One region of the Streptomyces sp. NPDC028305 genome, then DNA from elsewhere that is predicted to be linked to it. Evidence: riboswitches for the same ligand, from Rfam matches in the RefSeq annotation. Region 1 holds a riboswitch; each other region holds the start of a gene.
What was found. A riboswitch is a leader RNA that binds a small molecule or an ion and turns the genes downstream of it on or off. The one in region 1 is predicted to bind cyclic di-AMP.

Region 1 (3,674 bases):
GGGTCTCGGTCAGCGAGCCGATCTGGTTGACCTTGACCAGCAGCGAGTTCGCGGTGCCGCTCTCGATACCGCGGGCCAGCCGCTCCGGGTTGGTGACGAACAGGTCGTCGCCGACCAGCTGGACCTTGTCACCGAGCTGGTCGGTGATCGTCTTCCAGCCGTCCCAGTCCTCCTCGTTCAGCGGGTCCTCGATGGAGACCAGCGGGTACGCGTCGACCAGCTCGGCGTAGTACGCGGTCATCTCGGCGGCGCTGCGCGCCTTGCCCTCGAACGTGTAGGTGCCGTCCTTGTAGAACTCGGAGGCGGCCACGTCGAGCGCCAGCGCGATGTCCTGGCCCGGCTGGTAGCCGGCCTTCTTGATCGCCTCGACGATCAGGTCGAGGGCGTCGCGGTTGGAGCTCAGGTTCGGGGCGAAGCCGCCCTCGTCGCCGAGGCCGGTGGACAGGCCCCGCTCCTTCAGCACGGACTTCAGGGTGTGGTACACCTCGGTGCCCCAGCGCAGCGCCTCGGAGAAGGACTCCGCGCCGATCGGCGCGATCATGAACTCCTGGATGTCCACGTTGGAGTCGGCGTGCGAGCCGCCGTTGAGGATGTTCATCATCGGGACCGGCAGCAGGTGGGCGTTCGGCCCGCCGAGGTACCGGAAGAGCGGGAGGTCGGAGGCCTCGGACGCGGCGTGCGCCACGGCGAGCGAGACGCCGAGGATGGCGTTGGCGCCGAGCGAGGACTTGTCCGGGGTGGCGTCCAGGTCGAACATCGCCTGGTCGATCAGGCGCTGCTCGGTGGCGTCGTAGCCGACGAGCTCCGGACCGATCTGCTCGATGACGGCGAGGACGGCCTTCTCGACACCCTTGCCGCCGTAACGGTTCTTGTCACCGTCGCGGAGTTCGAGGGCCTCGAAGGCACCGGTGGACGCACCGGAGGGCACGGCGGCACGGCCGGTGCTGCCGTCGTCGAGGCCGACCTCGACCTCGACCGTGGGGTTGCCTCGCGAGTCGAGGATCTCGCGAGCTACGACGACGTCGATGGACGGCACGAGGTTCTCCTTCGTATGGGTCTGTCGTTCTCCGGCATGAGCCTAACGGGCCCGGGGGCCGGGCCCGACGAAGCCCCGGCGGGGCGCGCCTCAGGTGGGGGGGCGGCGCGCCCGGCCGGGGCGGTCCTCGGGGATGTCGGGGTCGCGGTCGCCGGGCTGGGGGGAACGGTCCCGGCGGGGGGTCAGCCGAGGTGGAGCTGCTGGCCCGGGTAGATGAGGTTGGCGTCCTCGACGATGTCCTTGTTCAGCTCGAAGAGCTTCTTCCAGCCGCCCTTGACGTGGTGCGCCTCGGCGATCTTGGAGAGGGTGTCGCCGGACTTGACCTTGTACTCGCCGTCGCCCTTCTTGAACGTGTGGCGGGCCTCACCGCGCGCGGCGTGCTGACCCTCGCCGCGGGGCTGCGCCTTCGGCTTGGCGGGCTGGGCGGGCTTGGCAGGCTGGGCCGGCTTCGCGGGCTGGGCCGGCTTGGCAGGCTGGGCCGGCTTCGAGGACTGCGTGGTGGAGCTGGAGGGGGTCGGGGTGCCGCTGGTGGTCAGCCCCGTGCCGCACACCGGCCAGGCGCCCTTGCCCTGCCCGGCCAGGACCTTCTCGGCTATCTGGATCTGCTGGTCCTTGGTGGCCAGGTCGGCGCGGGAGGCGAAGGACGTACCGCCGTACGCGGCCCAGGTGGAGTTGGTGAACTGGAGGCCGCCGTAGAAGCCGTTGCCCGTGTTGATGGACCAGTTGCCGCCGGACTCGCACTGCGCGACCTTGTCCCACTGGGCGGTGGTCGCGGCCGAGGCGGAGGTGGCCCCCAGGATCGGTGCGGCGATGGCCGCACCGGCGACGCCGGCGAGTGCGGCGATGCGGGTGACCTTCGAGGGACGGCGGTGCTTACCCTTGTCGTTACGCATGTTCGTTCCTCACCGACGCCTACGAGGTGAGCTGTCGGGTTCGGACGTGAGTTGCCCGGCCGGACGCGGCTGACCGCGTCCGTCTTCACCCCTAGCCGACCGAGCCCGTCTCCGGGCCGCCGCGGCACCTACCTTGGGTCCCCCGCTCCTGCCTTCGGCGCTGACGCGTCTGGTTCCCCCCGACCGCCGGCAGGACTCGGCGTGACGATCGACGGTGCCCGCGGTAGCGAGCGGGAAGACGTTAAACACACCTTCCGATGAGGTTCAAACCCCCATATCTCAGCGAAGGCGGCCCGATCCGCACCCAGCCGTCCCACATCTACGCAGGTGAGGCCGGGTACGGAAAGATCGGACAGGAGGCACAGGCCGGGCGATGTGACGAGATGTATGTCTCACTGCCGCCAGATCGGGCATTTCACCCCGAACTGCCGCTACCTCGCGCTGAGATCGAGACGCTGACCAGGGTGGATGAGGCCGGGGTTGCCCCCGATGAGCGATTTGTCGCTCTGGTACAGCCGGGCCCAGTCTCCGTTGGCCTCCTGCCCGTCCACGGTGTCTGACGAGGCGTCATCGGTGCGCACGCTGGAGTCCTCGCGGCCGAGGGGCGGAAGCGTGATCTCGGTGCGGCCCTCGCCGCCGCGCGAGGCGTGCCGCCCGGAGGGCCGCGCCTCGTCCGACGCGTCCCCGGACTCGCCCTCCTGGGCGTCGGGTGCGCCGCGGTGGCGGCCGGTGGGCGCGGAGGAGTCCTCGTCGACCTTGTCGCCCTTGGCGCCCTTGTCGGCGCCGGAGGGCGCGCCGCCCTCCCCGCGGGACGTCTCGTCGGCGGCGCGGTCGGAGTCGCCGGACTTGCCGTGGCCCTTCCCGTCGGAAGCGCCATCGACCGCGCTGCCGTCCGCGCCGTCGCCGGTCGCGGAGGGATCCGGCGTCCCGGTCTTGTCGGACTTACCGGACTCCTCCGAGTTATCGGATTCACGGGAGTTATCGGACTGACCGGAATTACCGGACGATTCCCCCGTCTTGGAGTCGTCGATCCCCGTGGGCTCCTCCGAATCCTTGGCCTCCGGCCCGCCCTTGCCGCCGGAGTTCCCGTCCAGCGCGTCGCCGAGGTCGGCGAGCCCGGCACCCAGCGCACAGCTCGGCCAGGCGTCCGGCCCGCGGTCGCCGAGGATCGCCTGGGCGATGGCTATCTGCTGGGAGCGGCTGGCGAGGTCGGGGCGCGGGGCGTACTGCTGGCCGCCGTACTTCTTCCACATGTCCAAGGTGATCTGGAGACCGCCGTAGAAGCCATTGCCTCCGTTGGCGCTCCACATCCCGCCGCTCTCGCACTCGGCGACGCGGTCCCAGGTCTGGGCTTCCGCGGCCTGGGCGCTGACGGCGCCGAAGAGCGGCATGGCGATGCCCGCGCCGGTCACCCCCGCTGCGAGCACGATTGCCGGAGCCTGACGGGGGCGGCGGTGTCGACCGTTCCCGGAGCGCATGCGTTCTGCCTCTCGTGTGGCGGCTGAGTCGTCGGTCGAAACATAGCGACGCCATACGATCATCACAAGCAGATGTATCCCAGGTCACGCAGCGATCACGTGACTGACGTTATGTCACCTATGCCCCGCTCCCGAGGCGTTGCCGGGCCCTGCCGCCGGCCCTGCTTCCGGCCCGACCCCGGCGACCGGGCCCCAGGTCACGGGCAGTTCGCGCAGCCCCCGCATGATCAGGCCGCCGCGCCGGCGCACATCCTCCGGCTCCACCGC
Region 2 (3,674 bases), on a different contig from region 1:
CACGCCGTGGACAGCCGGTGGTGACGGCTCATCGGGGACGCGGTGAGCGGCTGTGTGCGGCGCAGAGCCGGAAGCGGGGAGGGAGGGCCAGCTGAATAGTCCGCCGGCATGGCCGCCTTTCTCGATGGAGTGAATACTGGTGTGCCACCGCCGGAACTACGTCAACAACCCTGGTTGGCATCAGCGGCGGTCGCGAGCGTCGGCGGGGACTGTACGAGTTCGAGCAACCGCCGGGTCGCGAGGGTGAACTCCTGACTGTCCCCCAGTTCTTCGAGCGTCGTTCCCGAGAGGTCCACCAGCTCCGTCTCGACCCCGGTCGCCGCTCGCTCCATGACATCGTTCCCCTCTAGACGCTCCGTGCCGGCTCAGGCGAGGCCTCTTCACATGGTGGCCCACCCGATAATGATTGCGGAAGGGCGAAAGGGGCCAGTGGGTGTCGCGGCCATCAAGATTTTCGGACACCCAAGGGCGTCATGTGGCCGCGCTTCCCGGCCAATTCATTTCCGGCGCGTCCGGGCGGGGCGCGGGGCGGGGGCGGCGGTCCGCGCCCCGTCGTGGTGCCCCGGTTCAGGGCTGGGAACCCGGCTCGACGGCGGTGACCTCGAATACGCCCCCGCAGACCCGGAAGGAGCGCGCGGATACCTTGATGGAGCGGTGGGAGTCCGGGGGGTAGGCCCGAATTTCGGCCGCGGTCCGCCAACAGGGCTTGTCGGACAGGCCTTTGTTCACCGTGTGCAGACTCGCGTAGGCGCTGTCGCCGGGTTTCAGGACGACCGTGGGGCGCCCCGGTCCGCGGCGGGTGGCGGGGTCGCCGATAGCGGCGCCGGGGGCGTCGAGGAGCGAAACGCCGGGATACCCGGTCAGCGTGCAACTGGCCGCGCCGGTATTGGTGAAGGCCAGGGGGACATAGACATTGCCCGCGCCGATATCCGCCCGGCCGGTGGACAGTTTCAGCTGATCCTTGGAGCAGATGCGGCGGACAGCGGGCGGGGCGGCGGAGCCGGCCTCGGTGGTGACGGACGGCTCGGCCGCGCTCGGCGCCTTCGAGGCCGGATCGGCCTCGGGCGGGGCCGTGCTGGGCGCAGCGGTGCCGGGCCGGGCGGTGCCCGTGGCCGAGTGGGACTTGCCGGCCGAGCCGGGCGGCGCGGGCGCCCCCGACGTCGTATCGGAGCCGCAGGCGGTGACCGCGGCCAGGGCGCCGACGACCAGCGCGGATATGGATAAGACCGGCGGCCGGCGCCTCGCGGGCGCCCCGCCGTGTGGCTGTGTCATGGCCAACCTCCTGTGGGTCGGGCCTCCGGCGGCTCGTCGGCCGCCGCACCGAGTGCCCCGACAGCCCCCGTCCGTTCCCCTTCCCACTCCCCTTCCCTCGATGGGCGCCCTTATTCCGGTCGATATGCGACTCCGCCGCGCGGCCCCAGCATTAATCACATAATTACGGCAATTCGGCATTACGGATTCCGGGCCGCAATCACCCCATCCGGAAAGCCGTGACCCGGGTCACATTTCATCAGCGGCGTGATCGATTTCAGGACACAGGTCCGTCGAGACCTTGTCGTGACCAAAACGGTGTGTTTACTGTGCCGCACCCGGCGCATTCGTTGCGGCGGGTCCTCCTCCGCCGGAGCGCCGAGTCCTGCCGTGGTGGAGGGGTGACACGACGACCTGTCACGGCAGGAGCGGGGGAACCAGGTAGGCGCCGTGCCGCACGACATCGGGCGGTACGGCTAGGGGTGAAGTCGCGCCGCGGTGCCGGGGGGCACCGGGGAAGGCGCGGCCGGGCAGCTCCCGCCCGAACCCGACAGCTCACCTCGCAGGCGTCAGGAGAGGATGAGCTCAATGGCTGCACGCGGACGTCACCGACGGCCCCGGCCCCGACGCGTCTCCCGCGCCTCGCTCGCGTTCACCGCGGGCGGCGCCGGGGTCGCGCTGCCCCTCATAGGCGTCGGCCAGGCGAACGCCGCCTCCGTCGACACCTGGGACAAGGTGGCGGAGTGCGAGTCCACCGACAACTGGAGCATCAACACCGGGAACGGCTACTACGGCGGCCTCCAGTTCTCCCAGTCCACCTGGGAGGCGTTCGGCGGGACGACCTACGCGTCCCGGGCCGACCTGGCCTCCAAGGACCAGCAGATAGCCATCGCCGAGAAGGTGCTCGACGCCCAGGGGCCCGGCGCCTGGCCGGTCTGCTCGGTCAAGGCGGGCCTGACCCGCGGCGGCCAGCCCGCTGACGTCTCCCCCGGCACCTCGGGCTCCTCCGGCTCCTCCCAGGCCGCTCCCAGGACGGCCCCGAAGGCCACACCGAAGGTCACGCCGAAGGACGCCCCGCGGGCCGCTCCGAAGGCCACCACCAAGGCCGTCGACCAGAGCGCGGCCGCCACCGGGCGCTCCGCCGCCTCGTACACCGTGGTCGGCGGCGACACGCTGTCCCGGATAGCCGACGCCCGGGATGTGGACGGCGGCTGGCAGCGGCTCTACGAGGCCAACCGCCGCGTCATCGGCGGCGACCCCGACCTGATCTACCCCGGTCAGAAGCTCACCCTCGACGGCAGCGGGTCCCCGGCCGCGAAGACGCCCGAGAGCCGGCCCCGGGCCGAACAGCCAAATCAAGCCAAGCAGCGCGCCGAGCAGGCGGACCGGGCCAAGCAGCAGCGGGCCGAGCAGGCGGCCAAGCAGCGGATCGAGCAGGCGCAGAAGGCGCGCGAGCGCGCCGCGAAGTCCGGCTCGTCGGCGCGCTCCTCCTCGTCCTTCACCACCCCGGTCGCCAGCCACGGCATCGGAACCGCCTACGGCGTCTCCGGCAGCAACTGGTCCAGCGGCCACCACACCGGGGTCGACTTCCCCGTCGCCACCGGCACCCAGGTGCGGGCCGTGGGCTCGGCCGAGGTGGTCGCCGCGGGCTGGGGCGGGGCGTACGGCTACCAGGTGGTGCTGCGCCACCCCGACGGCATGTACAGCCAGTACGCGCACATGTCGGCGCTGTCCGTCCACGTCGGCCAGTCCGTGTCCGGGGGCCAGCAGCTCGGCCGTTCCGGGGCGACCGGCAACGTGACCGGGCCGCATGTGCACTTCGAGATACGTACCGGGCCCGACTACGGCTCCGACGTCAACCCGCTCGCCTACCTCCGCTCCAAGGGCGTCCAGATCTGAGAAATCCGATGTGAAAGGTGTCGTGAAGGGTGCTCTGCCGCGGCCCGGCGCCGCGGCAGACCGGCCCTACATCACCAGATGTGCCTTCGCGTGCGTGACCTCCTCGATGTCACCGCCCGCCTTCGAGATCAGCCGGTGAGCGAGGTTGTTCAGCGCCCGCGCCGCCGCGATCTCCTCGCCGACCCGCGGCTGTGCCGGGTCGTCGGGATTCCGGTTCGCGCGACCCTGAGCCAGGATCTCGGTCCCGTCGTGCATCCTCAGCCGGACGACCGCCTCGGTGAGAGGTCCGAGCTCACGGAACTCCATTTCGATGTCGCATCCCACGATCGTCTCCATCGCGGTCATCACCTCCTGCTTCATTTACCAGGATGCGCCCCACCCGGCAGATCGGTCGACCGGGAGAGCAGGTCGACGACCTCGGCGTCACTGGTCTGCGAGAAGTCCTGGTACCACTCGCCGACCGCCGAGAACTCCGGTGGGGTCGACAGACACACCACGTCATCCGCGTCCTGACGCAGCGCCTC
Region 3 (3,674 bases), on a different contig from region 1:
GACGGCATCGCCACGATCATGGCCCGCGCGCTGTCCGAGGGCACCGACAAGCACACCGCCGAGGAGTTCGCCGCCGAGCTGGAGCGCTGCGGCGCCACCCTGGACGCACACGCCGACCACCCCGGCCTCCGCGTGTCCCTGGAGGTCCCCGTCTCCCGGCTGCCCAAGGCGCTCGGCCTGCTGGCCGACGCGCTGCGCGCGCCCGCCTTCCCCGAGGGCGAGGTCGAGCGGCTGGTGCGCAACCGCCTGGACGAGATCCCGCACGAGCTGGCCAATCCGGCCCGGCGCGCCTCGATGGCACTGTCCAAGACGCTGTTCCCGGCGGAGTCCCGGATGTCCCGCCCGCGCCAGGGCACCCAGGAGACCGTCGAGGGCATCGACGCCGCGGCCGTGCGGGCCTTCTACGAGACGCATGTCCGCCCCTCCACCACGACCGCCGTGGTCGTCGGCGACCTGACCGGCGTCGACCTCGACAAGGCGCTGGCCGACACCCTCGGCGCCTGGACGGGCGGCGCCGCCGAGCCCCGCTCCATGCCGCCGATCACCGCCGATGACACCGGCCGGGTGATCATCGTCGACCGGCCGGGCGCGGTGCAGACCCAGCTGCTCATCGGGCGGATCGGCGCCGACCGCCACGACCGCATCTGGCCCGCCCAGGTGCTGGGCACCTACTGCCTGGGCGGCACCCTCACCTCCCGGCTGGACCGGGTGCTGCGCGAGGAGAAGGGCTACACCTACGGCGTGCGCGCCTTCGGCCAGGTGCTCCGCTCGGCGGCCCCGGACGCCTCTGGAGGGGCCACGGGCGCCGCGATGCTGGCCATCAGCGGCTCGGTGGCCACCGAGGTCACCGGTCCCGCCCTGGAGGACCTGTGGAAGGTGCTGGGCACGCTCAAGGAGGAGGGCCTGACGGACGCCGAGCGCGATGTCGCCGTGCAGAACCTCGTCGGGGTGGCCCCGCTGAAGTACGAGACGGCGGCCGCGGTCGCGGGTACGCTGGCCGACCAGGTCGAGCAGCACCTGCCGGACGACTTCCAGGCGCACCTGTACGCGCGCCTCGCGGAGACCGGCACGGTGGAGGCGACGGCCGCGGTGGTGAGCGCCTTCCCGCCCGACAGGCTGGTCACGGTGCTCGTGGGCGACGCCTCGAAGATCGAGGAGCCGGTCAAGGAGCTCGGCATCGGCGAGGTGAGCGTCATCCAGGGCTGACCTGGAGATGACCCGGGGGTTTACCCCAGGTTGACGTGAGGCCGACGCGCCCGGCCGCCCTCGCGAGCTGGGCGAACGGGCCGCCGGGACAAGGACCCTGGCGCCGTTTCAGGCGCCGGGGTTTCCTTTTGTTGCCGTTTCACCGGTCGTTTCGCCCGCTTTATAGCAGAGGTTGCCCATCTGGATGGGCGTGTCTGTGGGGAAACCAACAAAAGAGCGGAACCGTTTGGTGATCGAAAGCGGTCCCGCTTAGCGTCAGTCCGGTTGCCCGCCCGAGACACGCCGCGCCCGCGGCACGGACAACCATCGCCGAATCCCCGTACGGCGCGAGCCAGGGGAACCGGGGAACCAGCCTCGCCCGTTGCCGCCCGCGGCGCCGGAGGGGCGATTCCCAGGGGTGAATCGGACGCCTTCCCCGCGAGGGGCGAGGGGCCCGTAGGAGACCTTCCTGCTCCGAACCCGTCAGCTAACCCGGTAGGCGAGAGGGAAGGAAAGGAGTGCGCCGCTTCATGGCGATCACCCGTACCACCGGGAAGCACCGCCGCCCCGGACGCGCCCCCCGTACCGCCCGCTCCGGCGCCAACCTGGCGGGCATAGCCACACTGGCCGCCTCCGGCGTGGTCGCCGGCTTCGCCGCCCCGGCGCTCGCGGCCTCGGACGACGGGCGCGGCGCCGAGGACACCGGGCTGCGCCAGGCGGTCGCCATGGGCGACGAGCTCGCCGACCAGGTCGCCGCCCAGGCGGAGACCCAGCAGTCCTTCGCCGCGGAGGCCGCCGCCAAGGCGCAGGCCGAGGCCGACGCCCGCAAGGAGGCCGCGCGGCTGGCCGCGGAGGCGAAGCGCAAGGCGGAGGCGGCCGCGAAGAAGGCCAAGCAGGAGCGTGAGGCCAAGGAGCGCGCGGCGCGCGAGGCGGAGCGCAAGCGGCTGAACATGTTCGTGCTGCCGGTCTCCGGCTCGTACCTCTCCACCAGCTACCAGGCCTCCAGCGGCCTGTGGTCCTCCGGCAGCCACACCGGGGTGGACTTCCACGCCGCGTCCGGGACCTCGGTGCACTCCGTGGGCTCCGGCACCGTCGTCGAGGCCGGCTGGGGCGGCGCGTACGGCAACAACATCGTGATCAAGATGAACGACGGCACCTACACCCAGTACGCGCATCTGTCGTCCCTCAGCGTCTCCGTCGGCCAGGCGGTCACCCCCGGTCAGCAGATCGGCCTGTCCGGCGCCACGGGCAACGTCACCGGGCCGCATCTGCACTTCGAGGCCCGCACGAGCCCGGACTACGGCTCGGACATCGACCCCGTCGCCTATCTGCGCTCGCACGGCGTCAACATCTGATCAACCGCACGCCGCCCGAAGGCCCCGGTCCCACGGACCCGGGGCCTTCGGTCTGTCTGTCTGTCCGTCCGCCCGCTGTCCGTCCGCTCGCCCTGGCCAAAAAATATCCATGAAATCCCCCCGCCCATCGGAAATTCCAGCCGCTTAGAATAGAGTCGCTGAACACGCGTCAATCGGCTGCGTTTCGCGGAGATTAAGGCGGAGGTTCGACAATGCGGGACCGTAAGTGAACGGCGATACGACCGCGGTCCACGGCAGCCGCCGGATTTCGGCGCACGCGGTGTGTACGGCGATCCGCGACGACATCGTCTCCGGCACCTTCGCGCCGGGCAGCCGGCTGACCGAGGAAGTCCTCGCCCGGCGGTACGGCGTCTCGCGTGTGCCCGTGCGCGAGGCCCTGCGCACCCTGGAGTCGGAGGGCTTCGTGACCACCCGCCGGCACGCGGGCGCATGCGTGGCCCAGCCGTCCGACCGGGAGGCCGCCGACCTGCTGGACATCCGCGCGCTGCTGGAGCCGCTGGGCGCCGCCCGGGCCGCCCAGCGCCGCACCGAGGCGCATCTGAAGGTGTTGCGCGGCCTGGTCCGGCTGGGCCAGGAGCGGGCCCAGCGCGGTCAGCTGGGCGAACTGCGGTCGCTGAGCGACTGGTTCCACGAGACGCTGGCCCAGGCGTCCGGCAGCCCGAGCCTGGCCGGGCTGCTGGTGCAGCTGCGGCGCAAGATCGCCTGGGTGTACGCGGTGGAGCCCCGCCGGTCCGCGCCGCCCGTCCCGGGCGGCCCCGGACGCCCCGACTTCTCGCTCAGGGCCGTCGAGTCCTGGAGCGAGCACGGGGCGCTGGTCGACGCGGTGGCGCGGGGCGACGCCGACCGCGCCCGGACGCTCGCCGCGGCTCACGCCGAGCGCTCGATGTCGGAATACCGGCTGCGCCGTCCCCCCCGCGTGAGGACTTCGAAACATTCCGTAAACAATGCGGGCGCGCGGAATTAACAGCGGCCCCGTATACAACTTCTTGGAATTATCGCCGATGTGTCGCGGCCGTGGATTTCCGTGGCCGCTGATTTCGTGTCCCCGTATTCAGGTGGTGTGTGCGGAGCGCGGGCGGAAAACATAAAACAACGCGGCCGCGGTCGCCCGGA
Region 4 (3,674 bases), on a different contig from region 1:
CGAACCAGTTGCCGAGGATGGTCTCGGACTCCCCGCCCGAGTTGCCCGGCACCCACGCGGAGTAGACGTCCGCGGTGTCGATGAAGTTGCCGCCCGCCGCCACGTAGGCGTCGAGCACGGCGAAGGACTCGGCCTCGTCCGCCGTCCAGCCGAAGACGTTCCCGCCGAGTGACAGAGGGAACACGGACAGGTCCCCGAGCTGCTTGCGGTTGTCGGTCTGCTTGTTGTCAGCCATGCGTTATTTCAGCGCGGTGGCGGAAGGGCGTATTCCCATCCCTGAGCGGGTTCACCCTCGCGAAAAAAACCGGCGACCTTGGCGTCAAGGGGGGAGAGAGCGCCAAGGCCGCCGGGGTGCGGGGGCCGGACCGGTCGGACCGGTCTATAGGGCCTGCGGGGACGGGAGCGCGGCGGTCACGGGGTCAGGCCGTGGTCGCGGAGCCAGGGCATCGGGTTGATCGGGCTGCCGCCGCCCGGGCGGACCTCCAGGTGGAGGTGCGGGCCGGTCACGTTGCCCGTGGCGCCGACGCGGCCGATGACCTCGCCCGTCGTCACCGAGCCCGACGTACGGACCATCGACGACAGGTGGCAGTACCAGATCTCGGTGCCGTCGTTCAGCTTGAGCACGATGCGGTAGCCGTACGAACCGGCCCACCCGGCCGAGGTGATGGTGCCGCCGTGGACCGCCTTGACCGGGGTGCCGGTCGGGGCGGCGAAATCCTGGCCGGTGTGGTCGGCCGACCACATGTCGCCGGCCTGGCCGAACGACGCGGTCAGGGTGTACGAGGCGACGGGCAGGGTGTACTGGGCGGCGAGCTTGGCCAGGCGCTCGGCCTCGGCCTTCTTCCTGGCCGCCTCCTCCGCCTTCCGCTTGGCCTCCGCCTCGGCGGCCTTCTTCTTGGCCTCGGCCTCGGCCTTGCGCTTCGCCTCCGCGTCGGAGGCCTTCTTGGCAGCGGTGGCGGCCTTCTCGGCGGCCTGCTTGGCGGCGGCGTCGGCCGCGGCGTCGCGCTGCGACTCGTCGGCGGCGTTCTGCTGGTTCTCGGCCTGCTGGAGGATGCGGGCGCGCAGTGCCTCGCCCGCGTCGGTGGCGCCGTTCTCCTCGTCCTCGGAGGTCAGGCCGGCCGTGGAGAGGGGGGTGGCGGTGGTGGAGCCGTCGGAGTCGGAACCGGAGTCGGAGAACAGCGCGCCGATGCCGGGCAGGTCCTTGGCGTCGGGGAGGGCGTCCTGCACCTGACCGGCGACGTGCGCCAGGTCCGGCATGGATATGGGGGCCTTGGGGCGGTCCTTGGCGGTCGCCATCCCGCCGGCGCCGACCGCCGCGATCACGCCGACGCCGAGGACGGCGCCGCTGCGGGCCATGGTGCCGCCGCGCTGCTTGGGGACGCGGTGCTTGCCGCGTACGGGGGCTATGGACTCCTCGGTGGGATTCCACTCCTCCCAGGTCTCGGTGTCCTGGTCGGCCCCCGCCTTGGCGGCCGGTTCGAACCAGGAGCCGTAGCGGACCGCGGTCCCGGTACCGGTGTCGACACCGGACCGGCGGGTCGGAGCTTCTTCAAGGGCAGACCTGTTGGACGCCACGCGGGCGCACTCCTTTCCTTCCCTCTCGCCTACCGGGTTAGCTGACGGGTTCGGAGCAGGAAGGTCTCCTACGGGTCAGGTTCGACCCGATTCACCCCAAGGTTGGTGGTTCCCCGGTTCCCTTGGTGTTGCTGTTGTCGCTCTGCTGCTGGGTGCTGCCGTGCGTGCGGGATTCGGCGACGGCGCGCGGTGCCGCCTCTTGCGGCGGTTGTGACGACCGCGCTGCGTTATCGAACGTTAATAGAAGGCGTGACCTGATTCCAAGCCGTTCCCGGGAATCAGAGGAACCTTTGAGGTGAACTTAACGCCGAACATGGGACAGATGAGGGCGAGTCGGCGGCTGTCCAAGCGCACCCGGAAACGCCCTCGACCTGATCGTGCGTCAATCGTTATCCGTAATGATCATGGTCCGCTACGGAGCGTGTTAAGGCGCGGTGCCGGGCGTCACCGGGGAGCGGCGCAGCGCCAGCAGCGCCATGTCGTCCGCGGTCCCGCCGCCCGTGTGCCGCTCCACGTCCGCGACCAACGCGTCGAGCAACTCCACCGGTCCGGTGAAGCCGAGGCCGCGCAGCCGGACCGCCGGGTCGTAGAACACGCCCCGCTCGTCGCGCGCCTCGCTCACGCCGTCGGTGAACAGCAGCAGGGTCACCCCTTCGGCGAACGGCAGCTCCTCCACCCGGTCCGGCCACGCCCCCAGGTCGCCCATCCCCAGCGGCAGCGCCGGTACTTCGGGCTCGGGGCTGCACACCGAGCCGTCGGCGTGCAGCAGGAGAGGCGCCGGGTGGCCGCGGTTGATGAGGCGGAGGAGGGAGTCGCCGCGGGGGATCTCGGCGAGCACCGCCGTGATGAACCCCTCGGACTGTTCGATGTCGCCCCGCCGGGCCCGCTCCCGCTGCAACGCCCGCTCCAGGCGCAGCGCGAGCCCCTCCAGCGTCGCCTCCTGCTCGGCGGCCTCCCGGAAGGCGCCGATGGTGATCGCGACCACCTCGACCGCCCCCAGCCCCTTGCCCCGTACGTCGCCGATGAGCATCCGTACGCCGTGCGGGGTGTCCTGCACGGCGTAGAGGTCGCCGCCGATCGCGGCATCGCGCTCCGCGGCCACGTAGCGGGCCGCGACGTCCAGGCCGGCGAGGCGGGCGGGCGGCGCGGGCAGGACGGCGCGCTGGGCCGCCTCCGCGATGCCGCGCGCCGAGGCCAGCCGCCGGCCGCCGCGGTGGATGACGTGGTTGGTGAGGAGGGCCAGCAGGGCGACCGTCACGACGGTGGCGACCTCGGTGGCCGCCTGGGCCCAGTCCCCGACGCCGTGGAACTCGGCCAGCAGGCAGGCGGCGGCGACCGCTACGGCCGCGGTGACGGCCGTCAGCCGCGGCGAGTAGAACGGAGCGGCGACGAGCGGGGCGGCGGCGAGGAAGGGGGCGGCCGTGTACTGGGGCGGGGTGCCGAGGTCGAAGGCGATCCCGCCCGCGATCAGGATGCCGGGGAGCCAGGGCGCGAAGCGGCGGCCTGCGGCGCCCCCGGGCGCCTCGTCGCCCGCGCGGGGCCCGTCCGCGCGCGGTTCCCCGCGCCCGGGTGCGCGCGGTCGCGTACGCGGTCTCGTACGCCGCCTTGTACGCGGTCCCTTGAGCGGGCTCGTACGGGCGCCCGTACGAGCCCTGCTCCCTCGCACCCGCACCGGTCGCTCTCGCTTTCCCCTGGTCCTCTGCTCCTCTTACGCCACCCCACCAGGCTCCGGGTCGGCGGGGCGGCGTGCGAGTCGGTGTCGGCCAGGTGGGTGCGCGCGGGAGAAGTCAGAGGTCAACGCCGAGCGCCCGGGCGTGGCGGTCCGCCGCCAGCTCGGCGGAGACCTCGTCGAGATACACCTCGCACACCAGCCGCCCGTCGGCGGTCAGGTTGTGCTCCAGCTCCCACAGCACGATCTCGTCCCCGCCGGCCAGGAGGAACGCGTGCTCGTAGAAGCGGCACCAGGTGGCGTCGGGGCCGCCGGAGCGGCGGCGCGGCTTCGGGGCCAGAGCGATGTCATGGGCGAACGCCGTGGAGAGCAGTTGCTCGGTGGCCGCTCCGGGGCGGTCGGGGTTCTCCGCGCGGCGCAGGACGCGGCG

Region 2: linked by a shared signal. The riboswitch ahead of ACZ4WQ_RS35025 (transglycosylase family protein) and the one ahead of ACZ4WQ_RS46215 (transglycosylase family protein) in region 1 are both predicted to bind cyclic di-AMP.
Region 3: linked by a shared signal. The riboswitch ahead of ACZ4WQ_RS21450 (M23 family metallopeptidase) and the one ahead of ACZ4WQ_RS46215 (transglycosylase family protein) in region 1 are both predicted to bind cyclic di-AMP.
Region 4: linked by a shared signal. The riboswitch ahead of ACZ4WQ_RS25430 (M23 family metallopeptidase) and the one ahead of ACZ4WQ_RS46215 (transglycosylase family protein) in region 1 are both predicted to bind cyclic di-AMP.

Annotation. Positions count from the first base shown of each region.
Region 1 covers NZ_JBVHTN010000016.1:36,101-39,774, reverse strand. Annotated here, with positions in the region: gene eno (phosphopyruvate hydratase) at 1-1,036, opposite strand, end outside; gene ACZ4WQ_RS46215 (transglycosylase family protein) at 1,219-1,929, opposite strand; cyclic di-AMP (ydaO/yuaA leader) riboswitch at 1,931-2,099, opposite strand; gene ACZ4WQ_RS46210 (transglycosylase family protein) at 2,361-3,356, opposite strand; gene ACZ4WQ_RS46205 (cytochrome P450 family protein) at 3,522-3,674, opposite strand, start outside.
Region 2 covers NZ_JBVHTN010000008.1:380,694-384,367, reverse strand. Annotated here, with positions in the region: gene ACZ4WQ_RS35040 (HEXXH motif domain-containing protein) at 1-32, opposite strand, end outside; gene ACZ4WQ_RS35035 (hypothetical protein) at 162-332, opposite strand; gene ACZ4WQ_RS35030 (DUF4232 domain-containing protein) at 568-1,272, opposite strand; cyclic di-AMP (ydaO/yuaA leader) riboswitch at 1,652-1,834, shown strand; gene ACZ4WQ_RS35025 (transglycosylase family protein) at 1,840-3,150, shown strand; gene ACZ4WQ_RS35020 (dsRBD fold-containing protein) at 3,217-3,510, opposite strand; partial or broken gene ACZ4WQ_RS35015 (phosphoribosyltransferase) at 3,537-3,674, opposite strand, start outside.
Region 3 covers NZ_JBVHTN010000005.1:101,848-105,521, forward strand. Annotated here, with positions in the region: gene ACZ4WQ_RS21445 (M16 family metallopeptidase) at 1-1,206, shown strand, start outside; cyclic di-AMP (ydaO/yuaA leader) riboswitch at 1,504-1,702, shown strand; gene ACZ4WQ_RS21450 (M23 family metallopeptidase) at 1,716-2,540, shown strand; gene ACZ4WQ_RS21455 (GntR family transcriptional regulator) at 2,767-3,525, shown strand.
Region 4 covers NZ_JBVHTN010000006.1:32,574-36,247, forward strand. Annotated here, with positions in the region: gene ACZ4WQ_RS25425 (aldo/keto reductase) at 1-235, opposite strand, end outside; gene ACZ4WQ_RS25430 (M23 family metallopeptidase) at 412-1,575, opposite strand; cyclic di-AMP (ydaO/yuaA leader) riboswitch at 1,587-1,713, opposite strand; gene ACZ4WQ_RS25435 (PP2C family protein-serine/threonine phosphatase) at 2,000-3,247, opposite strand; gene ACZ4WQ_RS25440 (DUF6227 family protein) at 3,363-3,674, opposite strand, start outside.